DNA from 3 places in the Mycolicibacterium goodii genome. Region 1 is predicted to be linked to each of the others. Evidence: riboswitches for the same ligand, from Rfam matches in the RefSeq annotation. Region 1 holds a riboswitch; each other region holds the start of a gene.
The links. Region 1 has a riboswitch for cobalamin ahead of cobN (cobaltochelatase subunit CobN). Riboswitches for the same ligand answer to the same signal wherever they lie in the genome.
Positions count from the first base shown of each region.

Region 2: it holds a riboswitch for cobalamin, as region 1 does, so the genes downstream of both, AFA91_RS10295 (CbtB domain-containing protein) here and cobN (cobaltochelatase subunit CobN) in region 1, are expected to answer to the same signal.
Region 3: it holds a riboswitch for cobalamin, as region 1 does, so the genes downstream of both, metE (5-methyltetrahydropteroyltriglutamate--homocysteine S-methyltransferase) here and cobN (cobaltochelatase subunit CobN) in region 1, are expected to answer to the same signal.

Region 1 covers NZ_CP012150.1:4,289,832-4,294,128, forward strand. Annotated here, with positions in the region: gene AFA91_RS20035 (SDR family NAD(P)-dependent oxidoreductase) at 1-415, opposite strand, end outside; gene AFA91_RS20040 (TetR/AcrR family transcriptional regulator) at 697-1,299, shown strand; cobalamin riboswitch at 1,348-1,467, shown strand; gene cobN (cobaltochelatase subunit CobN) at 1,498-4,297, shown strand, end outside.
Region 2 covers NZ_CP012150.1:2,219,160-2,223,456, reverse strand. Annotated here, with positions in the region: gene AFA91_RS10310 (serine hydrolase) at 1-195, shown strand, start outside; gene AFA91_RS10305 (histidine phosphatase family protein) at 192-785, opposite strand; gene AFA91_RS10300 (CbtA family protein) at 782-1,579, opposite strand; gene AFA91_RS10295 (CbtB domain-containing protein) at 1,604-1,828, opposite strand; adenosylcobalamin (AdoCbl) riboswitch at 1,833-1,956, opposite strand; gene clpC1 (ATP-dependent protease ATP-binding subunit ClpC) at 2,027-4,297, opposite strand, start outside.
Region 3 covers NZ_CP012150.1:1,964,435-1,968,731, reverse strand. Annotated here, with positions in the region: gene AFA91_RS09160 (LLM class flavin-dependent oxidoreductase) at 1-1,159, opposite strand, end outside; gene AFA91_RS09155 (GntR family transcriptional regulator) at 1,237-1,905, shown strand; cobalamin riboswitch at 1,974-2,148, shown strand; gene metE (5-methyltetrahydropteroyltriglutamate--homocysteine S-methyltransferase) at 2,292-4,297, shown strand, end outside.

The DNA.
Region 1 (4,297 bases):
CTGAGCGCTGCGGGATCATCGCGTTGACGGCGACCTCGCGGGTGACCGACCACGTCGCGTCGACGGCGAGGCGGTGCACCGCGCGCCATCCTTTCGACGTGATTTCCTCTGCGGGCGCGGCGAACTGACCACCGGCGTTGTTGACCAGGATGTCGATGCGGCCGAACTTGGCGAGCGTGTGTTCGACGAGGGCGCTCACCTGTTCGTCGTCTCGGATGTCGGTGGGTACCGCCAGGGCCCGGCGACCGAGAAGTTCGATGTCGGCGACCGTCTTCTCCAACGGCTCGCGCCGGCGCCCGGCGATGACGACATCGGAGCCGGACCGGGCCAGGTCCAACGCGGTGGCCCGGCCGATGCCTGTGCCACCGCCGGTGACGAGTGCGACGGTGCCGTGCAGGGCATCGTCGCGAAGCACGAACCTGTTGTCCCTGTTGTCTCGGGATGAGTGATTCGGTGGCACGGTCCGGCTCGACCCCCTGTGTGTGATCTGACTGATGCATCAGAATGGTGGTGATCTGGGCCATAGATGTCAACACCCAAAGTCCCGAGTTCGCCCCTGTGATGATGAAATCTGCAGGTAGAGGCCCTGAAAATTTTCGCTCCCAAGGCTCGCCCAAACTCGGTCGAGTGTCTGACTCGCCAGTCAGATTGTCATCTGGTTGAATCAGTCCCAAGACCGGCCGAGGAGGTGGGGGAGTGACTACGCAAATCAATGAGGACGTTCGACGCACCGCCATTTTGGATGCGGCGGCACAGCTCATCGCCGAACGTGGCTATCACGCGGTGCGCATCGCCGACATCGCCGCGCTGGTCGGGACCAGCACCGGTGCGGTGCACTACTACTTCCCCGGCAAGCAGGAGGTGCTGACCGCGGCGTTGCAGCACGCCGTGGATCGCTCCTTTGACCGGCAAAGTGTCGAACTGGTCAAGATCGACAACGCCCATCAGCGACTGCTGAAGCTGTTCGACATGCAACTGCCGCGCCCGGGGCCGGTCCGGGATGAATGGTCGATCTGGATGCAGTTCTGGGCCGAGGCGACGATCCGGCCCGAGCTGCGCCCGGTCCACAACACGTACTACGCCAGGTGGCACGAAACGGTCAGCCGAATCGTCAGGCGCGGCCAACGTCAAGGCGTGTTTCGCTCCGACATCGACCCCGAGACCGTGGCCAAGCGCCTGACCGCGCTCACCGATGGCGTGGCGATCCAGGTCGTCACCGGTGCACCCGACATGACCGTATCGGCCATGAAGGAGTTCCTCGTCCAGTTCGTCCACGACGAACTCCTGCTGCGCTCATAAGGCGTTCGCCCGCCGGGCGGTGACAGTGGCGACGAGCGGTCGCTACACTGCACGCGTACGTCTCGTGGCGTCAGGAACCCGGTGCAAATCCGGGGCGGTTCCGCCACTGTGTGGGTCGACTACGGTCGGTGCCCTAAGCCAGATACTGGTCACGAGGCTTCCGTCTACGAGGGGCGAGAACCCCAAGGAGGACCCTCAATGCCAGTTGATGCAGCGACCCATGCGCCTTGGGTCGCATTACTGTCGACGTCTGACACCGATTTGCTGTCGGCTCGGGCCAGCGGTGCGTCATTTCGTCTCGGAAATCCGTCACGGCAGTCGGTCGAATCTGTGATCGATCAGGGTGCGGATGTCGTGGTCCTGAGGGTGCTCGGCTCGTCTGCTGAGGTGCACACCGAGCTGTCGACCCTGCGGGCAACCGGTCTCCCGTTGGTGGTGTTGGGCGGTGAACGTCAGCCCAATGCCGAACTGATGGAATGGTCCTCGGTGCCCCTCGGTGTGGCGGCGCAGGCGCACGCCTACCTCGCCGAGGGTGGGCCCGCCAACCTCGCCCAGTTGCACGCCTTCCTTTGTGACACGGTGTTGCTGACGGGTGAGGGTTTCGAAGAGCCGGTGGTGATTCCCGAATGGGGTTACAGCACGCGCCGCTCTCAGGCGCCAGGACCACTACGGGTGGGGGTGTTGTACTACCGCGCTCACGAGGTGAGTGGCAACTCAGGGTTCGCGCACGCGCTGGCCGACGCGATCGATGCCACCGGCGAGGCGGTGGGCATCCCGATATTCGCTTCGTCGTTGCGCAGCTCCCCTGCGGAGTTGTTCGACGCGCTCGGGACGATGGACGCGATCGTGGTCAGCATGCTCGCCGCGGGTGGTTCGACGTCAGCGACAGCCGGGGCGGGTGAGGACGATGCGTCGTGGGACATCGAACGTATCGCTGCGCTAGATATCCCTGTGCTGCAGGGACTTTGCCTCACCTCGCCGCGGGCCGAATGGGTTGCCAACGACGACGGTGTCACACCGCTGGATTCCGCGACGCAGATCGCGATCCCGGAGTTTGACGGCCGCATCATCACGGTGCCCTACTCGTTCAAAGAGATCGACGGCGACGGACTTCCGCATTACGTCGCCGACTTGGAACGGTGCGCTCGCGTGGCCGGCATCGCGGTCGGCCATGCCCGGCTGCGTCGAATTCCCAACGATCAGAAGAGACTTGCGATTGTGATGTCGGCATATCCGACCAAGCACTCTCGCGTTGGCAACGCCGTCGGTCTTGACACTCCCGCGTCGACCGTGCGTCTGTTACGCGCGCTGCGTGCGGCAGGCTACGACGTGGGTGACGGGTTCGGCGTGCTCGATATCGATAACGAGACTGACGCCGGAGACCAGCTGATCCATACGTTGATCGAGGCGGGTGGGCAGGATGCACAGTGGCTGACCGCCCCGCAGCTCACGCAGGCCCAGGTCAGAATTGGCGCCGAGCAGTATGCCGCCTGGATCGCCGATATGCCTGCCGAGCTGCGTGACGAAATTGCTGAGGTCTGGGGGCCGCCGCCAGGTTCGTTGTTCGTAAATGAGCACAACGAGATCGTGCTGGCTGCTCTGCGGTCAGGCAATGTCGTGCTGATGATCCAGCCGCCGCGAGGTTTCGGCGACAACCCAGTGGCCATTTACCACGATCCGGATATGGCACCGAGCCACCATTACCTTGCGGCGTATCGCTGGATCGAGCACGGTTTCGGTGCGCACGCCGTGGTGCATCTCGGCAAGCACGGCTCGATGGAGTGGCTGCCGGGAAAAAACGCGGCTCTTTCGGCTGCGTGCGCGACCGACGCGATGATCGGCAACCTGCCGTTGATCTACCCGTTCCTGGTCAACGATCCCGGTGAGGGCGCCCAGGCCAAACGGCGTGCGCACGCCACCATCGTCGACCACCTGATCCCGCCCATGGCCCGCGCCGAGACCTATGGAGACATCGCCCGTCTGGAGCAGCTGCTCGACGAGCACAGCAATATCGCAGCGATGGACCCGGCCAAGCTGCCAGCCATCCGCGGTGAAATATGGAATCTCATGCGCGCCGCGGAGATACATCGCGACCTCGGACTCGATGACCGCCCCGGCGATGAGGAGTTCGACGACTTCCTGCTGCATGTCGACGGCTGGCTGTGTGAGATAAAGGACGCCCAGATCCGTGACGGATTGCATGTCCTCGGCGGCGCGCCCGAGGGGGAGACGCGGGTGAATCTCGTGCTGGCGATTCTTCGGTCCGCGCAGGTGTGGGGCGGACGGAGCCACGCGGTCCCCGGGCTTCGTGCCGCACTCGGATTGAAAGACGACGCCGACATCCGCGCGGTGGACGAGACGGAGACGCGGGCGCGGGCGCTGATTGAGGCCATGGAGGCGGCCGGCTGGGATCCCCACGCCGCCGACCAGCTTCACGCCGCGCCAGAGGTCCGCGCGGTGTTGCGTTTCGCCGCGACCGAGGTGGTGCCGAGGCTGGCCGGGACATCGAATGAACTCGATGCCGTGATCCATGCTCTGGCAGGAGGGTTCGTGCAGCCGGGACCGTCGGGATCGCCTCTTCGCGGCCTGGTCAACGTTCTGCCGACGGGACGCAATTTCTACACCGTCGATCCGCGCGCGGTGCCGTCGCGGCTGGCGTGGCAGACCGGGCAGGCGATGGCAGAGTCGCTGCTGCAGCGCTACCTCGACGACACCGGCACCTACCCGGCCTCGGTCGGGCTGTCGGTATGGGGGACCAGTGCCATGCGCACCTCTGGCGACGACGTCGCCGAAGTGCTTGCGCTGCTTGGAGTCCGGCCGGAGTGGGATGAGGCGTCGCGCCGGGTGATCGACCTCGACGTGATCCCGTTGGACGAGCTGGGCAGGCCGCGCATCGATGCCACGGTCCGGATCTCCGGCTTTTTCCGTGATGCCTTCCCGCATGTGGTCACAATGCTCGACGACGCTGTGCAGATGGTGGCGCTGCTCGATGAACCTG
Region 2 (4,297 bases), 2.1 Mb from region 1:
AAGTGGACCTACATCGGCGCCAAGGGCGGCAACCTGCCCGGCGATCTGACGTTCAGTTGGTACGCGGTGGACCACACCGGGCAACCGTGGGTCGTGAGCTTCCAGTTGAACTGGCCGCAGTTCCGCAGTTCGACCGCGGCGGGCTGGCTGCTGCAGATCGCCAAGCGGGCCTTCGCGCTCGCGCCCGTGGGCTAACCGCTGCGCAGGGTCCAGGCGCCGGCCCGGTGGTGCAGCACGGTGCGGCTGACCGGGGCGATGTCGATCCGCCAGAAGGACTTCGGCGGCGCGTCGAGCGCCACCAGGACCGCCGCGCGGATCACGGCCGGATGCGTCACCGCGACCAGCCTGCCGCGCCGCGTCGACACCGTCTGCATCCAGCGTCGTACCCGCTCGATGAGTTCGACGATCGATTCGCCGCCGTGCGGCGCGCGGGTGGGTTCGGTGAGCCAGACCGCGAGATCCGCGGGTTCGACGGCGCCGAGCGGCTTGCCGCGCCAGCCGCCGCAGTCCAGGTCGGCCAGCTCGGGGCGCACCTCGGCCGACAGGCCGAGCAGTTCGGCGGTCTGTACGGTCCGCTTCTCGGGGCCGCAGAGCACGGTGCCGGAGGCGCCAATCTGCCCGGTGCCGGAGGCGCCAATCTGCCCGGTGCCGGAGGCACTGATGTCCACGGTGCCGGTCTGGCGGTGACCCAGCTCGTTGAGTGGCTCGTCGGCGGGAAATCGTCCGGCTGCCAACGCGTCGGTCATCGCATGCGAGACCAGTGACAGCCGGACGACCTCACTCACGCCGAAAGGCCGGCCTGCTGACGGCGCGGACGTTCACCGAGCAGCCGGGCCGCCAGCGGTGCGAACACCAGCCCGATCGTCGCCCACATCACCAACTGCGTCAGGAATGCGTACAACCGGAACTCGTACAGGTCGTCCGCCGGGAACCCACCGAAGACGATGTGCCCGTGGTCCTCCAGCGGCCCCGGTGTCTCGTCGATCGTCGGCAGCACCAGCATCAAAACCGCCATCGCGACGATGTAGCCGCCTGCGCCCAGCAGCGTGGCGTTCCACGTGCCGAACTTCCCGACCAGTTGGCGGCCGAGATACACCGCCGCCACCAGCAGCGCCGCGCTCAACACGACCAGCAGCAGATACAGCAGCGTGCGCTGCTGGATCGTCTCGTCGAGGCTGACCGCAGGCGGGTTGGGCGGGTACTTCAGCGACGGCACCACATACAGCGACAGGAACATCCCGCCGGCCAGCAGCACCGAGAGCATCCTGGGCGAGAGCGCCCCCACGCGGCCGTACGCCACGCAGTAGGCCACCGCGAACAGCGCCCCCATCGCGACGGCGAACGCGATGACGCCGAAACCCAGCCCGATGTTGGCCTGGACACCGCGGCTGAACAGTTCCACCCCGTGGTCGTGGCCGCCGCCCGCGCCGTGGTCATGCGCGTGCGCCTCGCTGACGCCGTCCTCGAACGCGATGGCGCGGGCGATGACGGGTTCGACGAAGATCCGCGCGAAGACGAACGCGAGCAGGCCACCTAGGGCGCCGGCCAGAAGACCGCGCCCGATGATGTGCTTTTCCATATTCGATTGGCCCCTGCTAGGTGCTCAGTGGCATGGGAAGCCGAGCAGGTGCCTGGCGTCGTGCACGAACTCGTGCACGTAGGTGTTGTTGCCGAACACCGAAGTCGCGCCCTGATCGAGGCCGACGAAGTACAGCACAACCAGGGCCAGGACGGCCGTGAGGGACAGCCACAGCGCGGCCTTGGTGGCCGAGAGGTCGAGTGCCGGGGCGACGCTGTGGTGAGTCGGAGAGGTCGTCGGAGAGGTCATTGAGGAGATCCTTTCTGGGATTCCGCGTCCCAGTTCGAAGGAGTGACAAACGCAGGGTCTGACTTTCACAGTGGCGCGACCGTTCTGGATTCTCACCAGATTCCGGCGTCTGTCGATTACAGCAGCATCCTAAGCCACACAAAAGACCCCCGGGCAATGCCGGGGGTCTTCTGCAACTCGCTGTTTACCGATTGTCGATCACTCGGTGCCGGAGGCGGTGGCGCCGGAGGCACCGGCACCGGCCAGATCAGGCTCGGGCTCGGCGCGCTTCGGCCCACCCGTGAAGGTGAACTTGGCGTCCTCGCCCTGGCCTTCGCCGTCCCAGCCTTCGACGTCGACGGTCACCAGCTGGCCGGGGCCGATCTCCTCGAACAGGATCTTCTCGGAGAGCTGGTCCTCGATCTCGCGCTGGATCGTGCGGCGCAGCGGGCGGGCGCCCAGCACCGGATCGAATCCGCGCTTGGCCAGCAGCGCTTTCGCCTTCGGCGTCAGCTCCATCGTCATGTCCTTGGCCCGCAGCTGGTTGCCGACCCGGCCGATCATCAGGTCGACCATCTTGATGATCTCGTCCTGCGTCAGCTGATGGAACACGATGATGTCATCGATGCGGTTGAGGAACTCCGGGCGGAAGTGCTTCTTGAGCTCGTCGTTGACCTTCTGCTTCATCCGCTCGTAGTTGTTCTCACCACCACCCTGGCTGAAGCCGAGGCCGACCGCCTTGCTGATGTCGCTCGTACCGAGGTTCGAAGTGAAGATCAGCACGGTGTTCTTGAAGTCGACCGTGCGGCCCTGGCCGTCGGTGAGGCGGCCGTCCTCGAGGACCTGCAGGAGGCTGTTGTAGATCTCCTGGTGGGCCTTCTCGATCTCATCGAAGAGAACGACCGAGAACGGCTTGCGGCGCACCTTCTCGGTGAGCTGGCCGCCCTCCTCGTAGCCGACGTAGCCCGGAGGGGCACCGAACAGCCGCGAGGCGGTGAAGCGGTCGTGGAACTCGCCCATGTCGATCTGGATGAGCGCGTCGTCGTCGCCGAACAGGAAGTTCGCCAGCGCCTTGGACAGCTCGGTCTTACCGACACCGGACGGGCCGGCGAAGATGAACGAACCGGACGGACGCTTCGGATCCTTCAGGCCGGCGCGGGTGCGGCGGATCGCCTTGCTGACGGCCTTGACGGCGTCCTCCTGGCCGATGATCCGCTTGTGCAGCTCCTCCTCCATGCGCAGCAGCCGAGTCGTCTCCTCCTCGGTCAGCTTGAACACGGGGATGCCGGTCCAGTTGCCCAGCACCTCGGCGATCTGCTCGTCGTCGACCTCGGCGACCACGTCGAGGTCCCCGGAGCGCCACTGCTTCTCGCGCTCGGCACGCTGGGCGACGAGTTGCTTCTCCTTGTCGCGCAGCGCCGCGGCCTTCTCGAAGTCCTGCGCATCGATCGCGGACTCCTTCTCCCGGCGCGCGTCGGCGATCTTCTCGTCGAACTCGCGCAGGTCTGGCGGAGCGGTCATGCGGCGGATGCGCATCCGCGCGCCTGCCTCGTCGATCAGGTCGATCGCCTTGTCCGGCAGGAACCGGTCGTTGATGTAACGGTCGGCCAGGGTGGCCGCCGCGACCATCGCGGAGTCGGTGATCGAGACGCGGTGGTGCGCCTCGTAACGGTCGCGCAGCCCCTTGAGGATCTCGATGGTGTGCTCGACGGTCGGCTCACCCACCTGCACCGGCTGGAACCGGCGCTCCAGGGCGGCGTCCTTCTCGATGTACTTGCGGTACTCGTCGAGCGTGGTCGCGCCGATCGTCTGCAGCTCGCCACGGGCCAGCTTCGGCTTGAGGATGCTCGCGGCGTCGATCGCGCCCTCGGCGGCACCCGCGCCGACGAGCGTGTGCAGCTCGTCGATGAACAGGATGATGTCGCCGCGGGTGTTGATCTCCTTGAGCACCTTCTTGAGGCGTTCCTCGAAGTCACCGCGGTAGCGGCTGCCCGCGACCAGGGAGCCCAGGTCGAGGGTGTAGAGCTGCTTGTCCTTCAGCGTCTCGGGAACCTCGCCGTGCACGATGGCCTGCGCCAGGCCCTCGACGACGGCGGTCTTGCCGACACCGGGCTCGCCGATCAGCACCGGGTTGTTCTTGGTGCGCCGGCTCAGCACCTGCATGACCCGCTCGATTTCCTTCTCGCGGCCGATGACCGGATCGAGCTTGCCCTCCATCGCGGCCGCGGTCAGGTTACGGCCGAACTGGTCGAGCACGAGCGAGGTCGACGGGTTGCCCGACTCGCCACCACGGCCGCCGGTCCCGGCTTCTGCCGCTTCCTTGCCCTGGTAGCCGCTCAGCAGCTGGATGACCTGCTGGCGCACCCGCGTCAGCTCGGCGCCCAGCTTCACGAGCACCTGGGCCGCGACGCCTTCGCCCTCACGGATCAGGCCGAGCAGGATGTGCTCGGTGCCGATGTAGTTGTGGCCGAGCTGCAGCGCTTCGCGCAG
Region 3 (4,297 bases), 2.3 Mb from region 1:
GGTCGGCTACCTGGGGGCCGGTCCCGACGAAGCGGGGACCTTGCAGCAGCGTCGCCCGATGCCCGGCGAGGTCACGCACCGTCACCGTATCCCCGCCGATGTGGTTACGGATGTTCTGCACCAGCCCCCTGATCCCCGACACCGACGCGATCAGCTCGTCGGTCACCGGATCATCCAGGCCATGCGCAGCGAAGTCGTAGTTCATCAGTTCCGACAGCAGCGTGAGCGACGCCATCGGGTCGACGAGGTCATGGAGGAACATCGCCTCACGTTCCTTGGCGTGCGACTCGCTCTCGCCGACCACGGCATAGGCCATCGGGCAGATGCGCACGGCCGACGGGTTGCGTCCAGCTTCGGCGATACGAGCCTTCTGGTCGGCGTAGTGCTCTCGTGCGATCGCCAGGCCGGGATCCCCGGTGAAGATCAATTCCGCCCAGCGGGAGGCGAAGTCGCGTCCCCGTCCCGAGGACCCGGCCTGCAGGATGACCGGCCGGCCCTGCGGGGTCCGGGGTACCGTCAGCGGTCCGCGAGCCGAGAAGTATTTGCCCTGGTGCCGGAGTTCGTGCACCTTGTCGGGGTCGGCATACATGCCACCGGCCCGGTCGTGCCGGATGGCGTCGTCGTCCCAGGTGTCCCACAGTCCGGTGACCACGTCGAGGAACTCGTCTGCGCGGTCATAGCGTTCGTCGTGGCCCAGATGGGCATCGACGCCGAAATTCTGGGCCTCGCTGTCGTTGACGGAGGTCACCACATTCCATGCGGCCCGTCCGCGCGACAGGTGATCCAGGCTGGCGAACGTCCGCGCGACGTGGAACGGCTGGTAGTACGTCGTCGAATACGTGGCGCCGAGGCCGATGTGCGATGTCGCTTGGGCGAGTACGCCGAGGATGACGCTGAGGTCGAGTTTGACCGGGCGCGCGCCGTATCGGACCGCTTCGGCGACCGAACCGCCGTAGATGCCGGGCATCGCAAGTCGGTCGTCGAAGAACATCAGATCGAAGCAGCCTTCCTCCAGCTGCCGCCCGACTTTGGCGTAGTACGCCGCGTCGAGATAGCCGTGTTCGGTGGCGGGGTGCCGCCACGATCCGGCATACACGGAGGTGCTTCCCGCCTGCATGAAAGCAACCAGAGACATCTTGTCGGTGCGACGCTGACCCATAGACTGCAATCTAACACCTGATATATCAGATTTCAAACACTAGATGTGGCGCTTGCTAGGATCGTCGGGTGGTCGGCATGGACATCGGCGGAACGGTGCGCGAACGCGCTGCCCGAGAGCTCCGCAACCGCATCCTCACCGGCGCGCTACCTGCCGGAACGCGGATCGACCTCGACGCGATCACCGCCGAGTTCGCCACCAGTCGAACGCCGGTGCGCGAGGCGTTGCTCGAGCTGTCGTTCGAGGGCCTGGTACGCGTGGCCCCGCGCAGTGGCATCACGGTAATCGGCATCAGCTCGGCCGACGTCCTCGACAGCTTCACAATCCTCGGAGTCCTCACCGGGCAGGCGGCGGCCTGGGCCGCCGAGCGGGTCACCGACGACGAACTCGACCAGCTGCGGGCATTGGCCGCCGGCGTCGCCGAACACTGCGGCGACGACGCCATCGGTGAAGCGAACTGGCGTTTCCACCAAGCCCTTCACCGCGCCGCCCACTCCCCAAGGCTGCTCGCTGCGATCAAGCAGGCGGCACGCGTGGTCCCCACCAACTTCCTGGTCCTGTTCCCCGAGCACGAGAAGCACTCGCTGTCCGAGCACGAAGAGCTGATCGACGCGCTGGAGAAACGCGATCCCGTCCGGGCCCGCGCGATCGCCGAGCGCCATGTGCTGGAGGCTGGCCGATCCCTGGCCGAGTGGCTGGACCGCCGAAACGACGATCGGTCAGGGTCGCTGCCGACAGCCCGGTAGAGGTACGCTGCAGCCGCAGCTGGTTTGTCCGCTACAGGTGCTCGACGAACGCCCGTACCGGCCATCGAGTTCCGTGTGCTGTCACAGGTGCGGAACGAGAGGGAACCCGGTGAGAATCCGGGACTGTCCCGCAGCGGTATGCAGGAACGACCGCCGTCATCAGCACTGGCCCCGCCTCGGGGCTGGGAAGCGACGGCCAGTAGGTGTGCGTCAGCGCACGCGCCTGTGAGTCCGAAGACCTGCCAGCCGTACCGGGTGCGCCGCGCCCGGTGGTTCATCGCCTCGTGGAATGGGCATTGGCCGAATCGGTCGACCTGTCGTGGTCAGCCGCCTTCGGTTCGACGTCTACCGGCGATGGCCTTCCCTCGCATCAAACAGGACGTCTCATGAGCGCAACAACACCCTTCACCGCCACAATTCTCGGCTCTCCCCGCATCGGTCCCCACCGCGAATTGAAACGGGCCGTGGAGAAGTACTGGGCCGGCAACCTCGACCGCAGCGGACTGGAGTCGGTCGCGGCCAAGATCCGCCGCGACACCTGGGAATCGCTGACCGCCGCCGGGCTGGATTCCGTTCCGGTGAACACCTTCTCCTATTACGACCACGTGCTCGACACCGCGGTCCTGGTCGGCGCTTTACCTCCCCGCGTATCCGGAGTGGCCGACGATCTGGACCGCTACTTCGCCGCCGCGCGAGGCGGCACCTACGACGGCACCGACATCGCTCCACTGGAGATGACCAAGTGGTTTGACACCAACTACCACTACATCGTCCCCGAACTCAGTCCAGACACCAGCTTCGCCCTCAACCCCGCCAAAGTCATCGAAGAGCTGAGAGAGGCACGGGCACTCGGTATTTCAGCACGCCCGGTCCTGGTCGGACCCATCACATTCCTGGCGCTGAGTAAGGCCGTCGGCGGGGCCGTTGCCCCGATCTCCCGACTCGGCGAGCTGGTGGGCGTGTACGGCGAACTGTTGGGGCTGCTCGCCGACGAGGGCGTGCAGTGGGTGCAGATCGACGAGCCCGTGCTGGTTACCGACATCCTCGACAACGCGGCCGAGCTGGCCGGGCAGACCTACAAGGTCCTCGGCGGGCTGGCGAAGCGGCCCGCTCTGTTCGTCGCGAGCTACTTCGGTGAGCTCACCGACGCGCTGCCGACACTGGCCCGCACGCCGGTCGAGGCGATCGGCGTCGACCTGGTGGCCGGGACAGCCGCTGCGGTAGCCGCCGTACCGGAACTCACGACCAAGACCGTCGTCGCCGGCGTCGTGGACGGCCGCAACATCTGGCGCACCGACCTGCAGTCGGCGTTGGGGACATTGGCGTCACTACTGGGGTCCGTCGGCAACCTCGCCGTCTCCACGTCGTGCTCGACACTGCATGTGCCCTACACCCTCGACGCCGAGTCGGAGCTCGACCCTGCGCTGCGCAGCTGGCTGGCCTTCGGGTTCGAGAAGGTCACCGAGGTCGTCGCGCTGGCGCGCGGCCTCACGCAGGGACGCGAAGCCATCGCCGGTGAGATCGCCGCATCCAACGAAGCGATCGCCGCACGCAAGTCCGACCCGCGACTCAACAACGATCACGTGCGGGAACGGCTCTCGTCGATCCTTGCCTCGGGCGTCCAGCGCGGCCCGGCCGCACGCCGGCGGGAGGTTCAGCAGGACCGGCTGGGCCTGCCCCCGCTGCCGACGACCACGATCGGGTCGTACCCGCAGACCTCGGCCATCCGCATGGCCCGCGCCGAACTGCGCAGCGGCACCATCGACACCGCCGAGTACGAGAAGCGGATGAAAGACGAGATCGCGGCGGTGGTGAAGTTGCAGGAAGACCTGGGCCTCGACGTGCTCGTGCACGGCGAGCCCGAGCGCAACGACATGGTGCAGTACTTCGCCGAACAGCTGACGGGTTTCTTCGCGACCGAGAACGGCTGGGTGCAGTCCTACGGCTCACGGTGCGTGCGTCCGCCGATCCTGTACGGCGACGTGGCACGCCCGGAGCCGATGACGGTGAGCTGGGCGAAGTATGCCCAATCGCTGACCGATAAGCCGGTGAAGGGGATGCTCACCGGGCCGGTCACCATCCTGGCGTGGTCGTTCGTCCGCGACGATCAGCCGCTGGCCGATACCGCCGCCCAGGTCGCGCTGGCCATCCGTGACGAGACCGTCGATCTGCAGGCCGCGGGCATCGTGATCATCCAGGTTGACGAGCCCGCCCTGCGCGAACTCCTCCCGCTGCGCTCGAAAGACCAAGCGGCGTACCTGAAATGGGCCGTCGAGGCGTTCCGGTTGGCGACGTCGGGGGTTGAGGACTCCACCCAGATCCACACTCACCTGTGCTACTCGGAGTTCGGCGAGGTGATCGGGGCGATCGCCGATCTCGATGCCGACGTGAC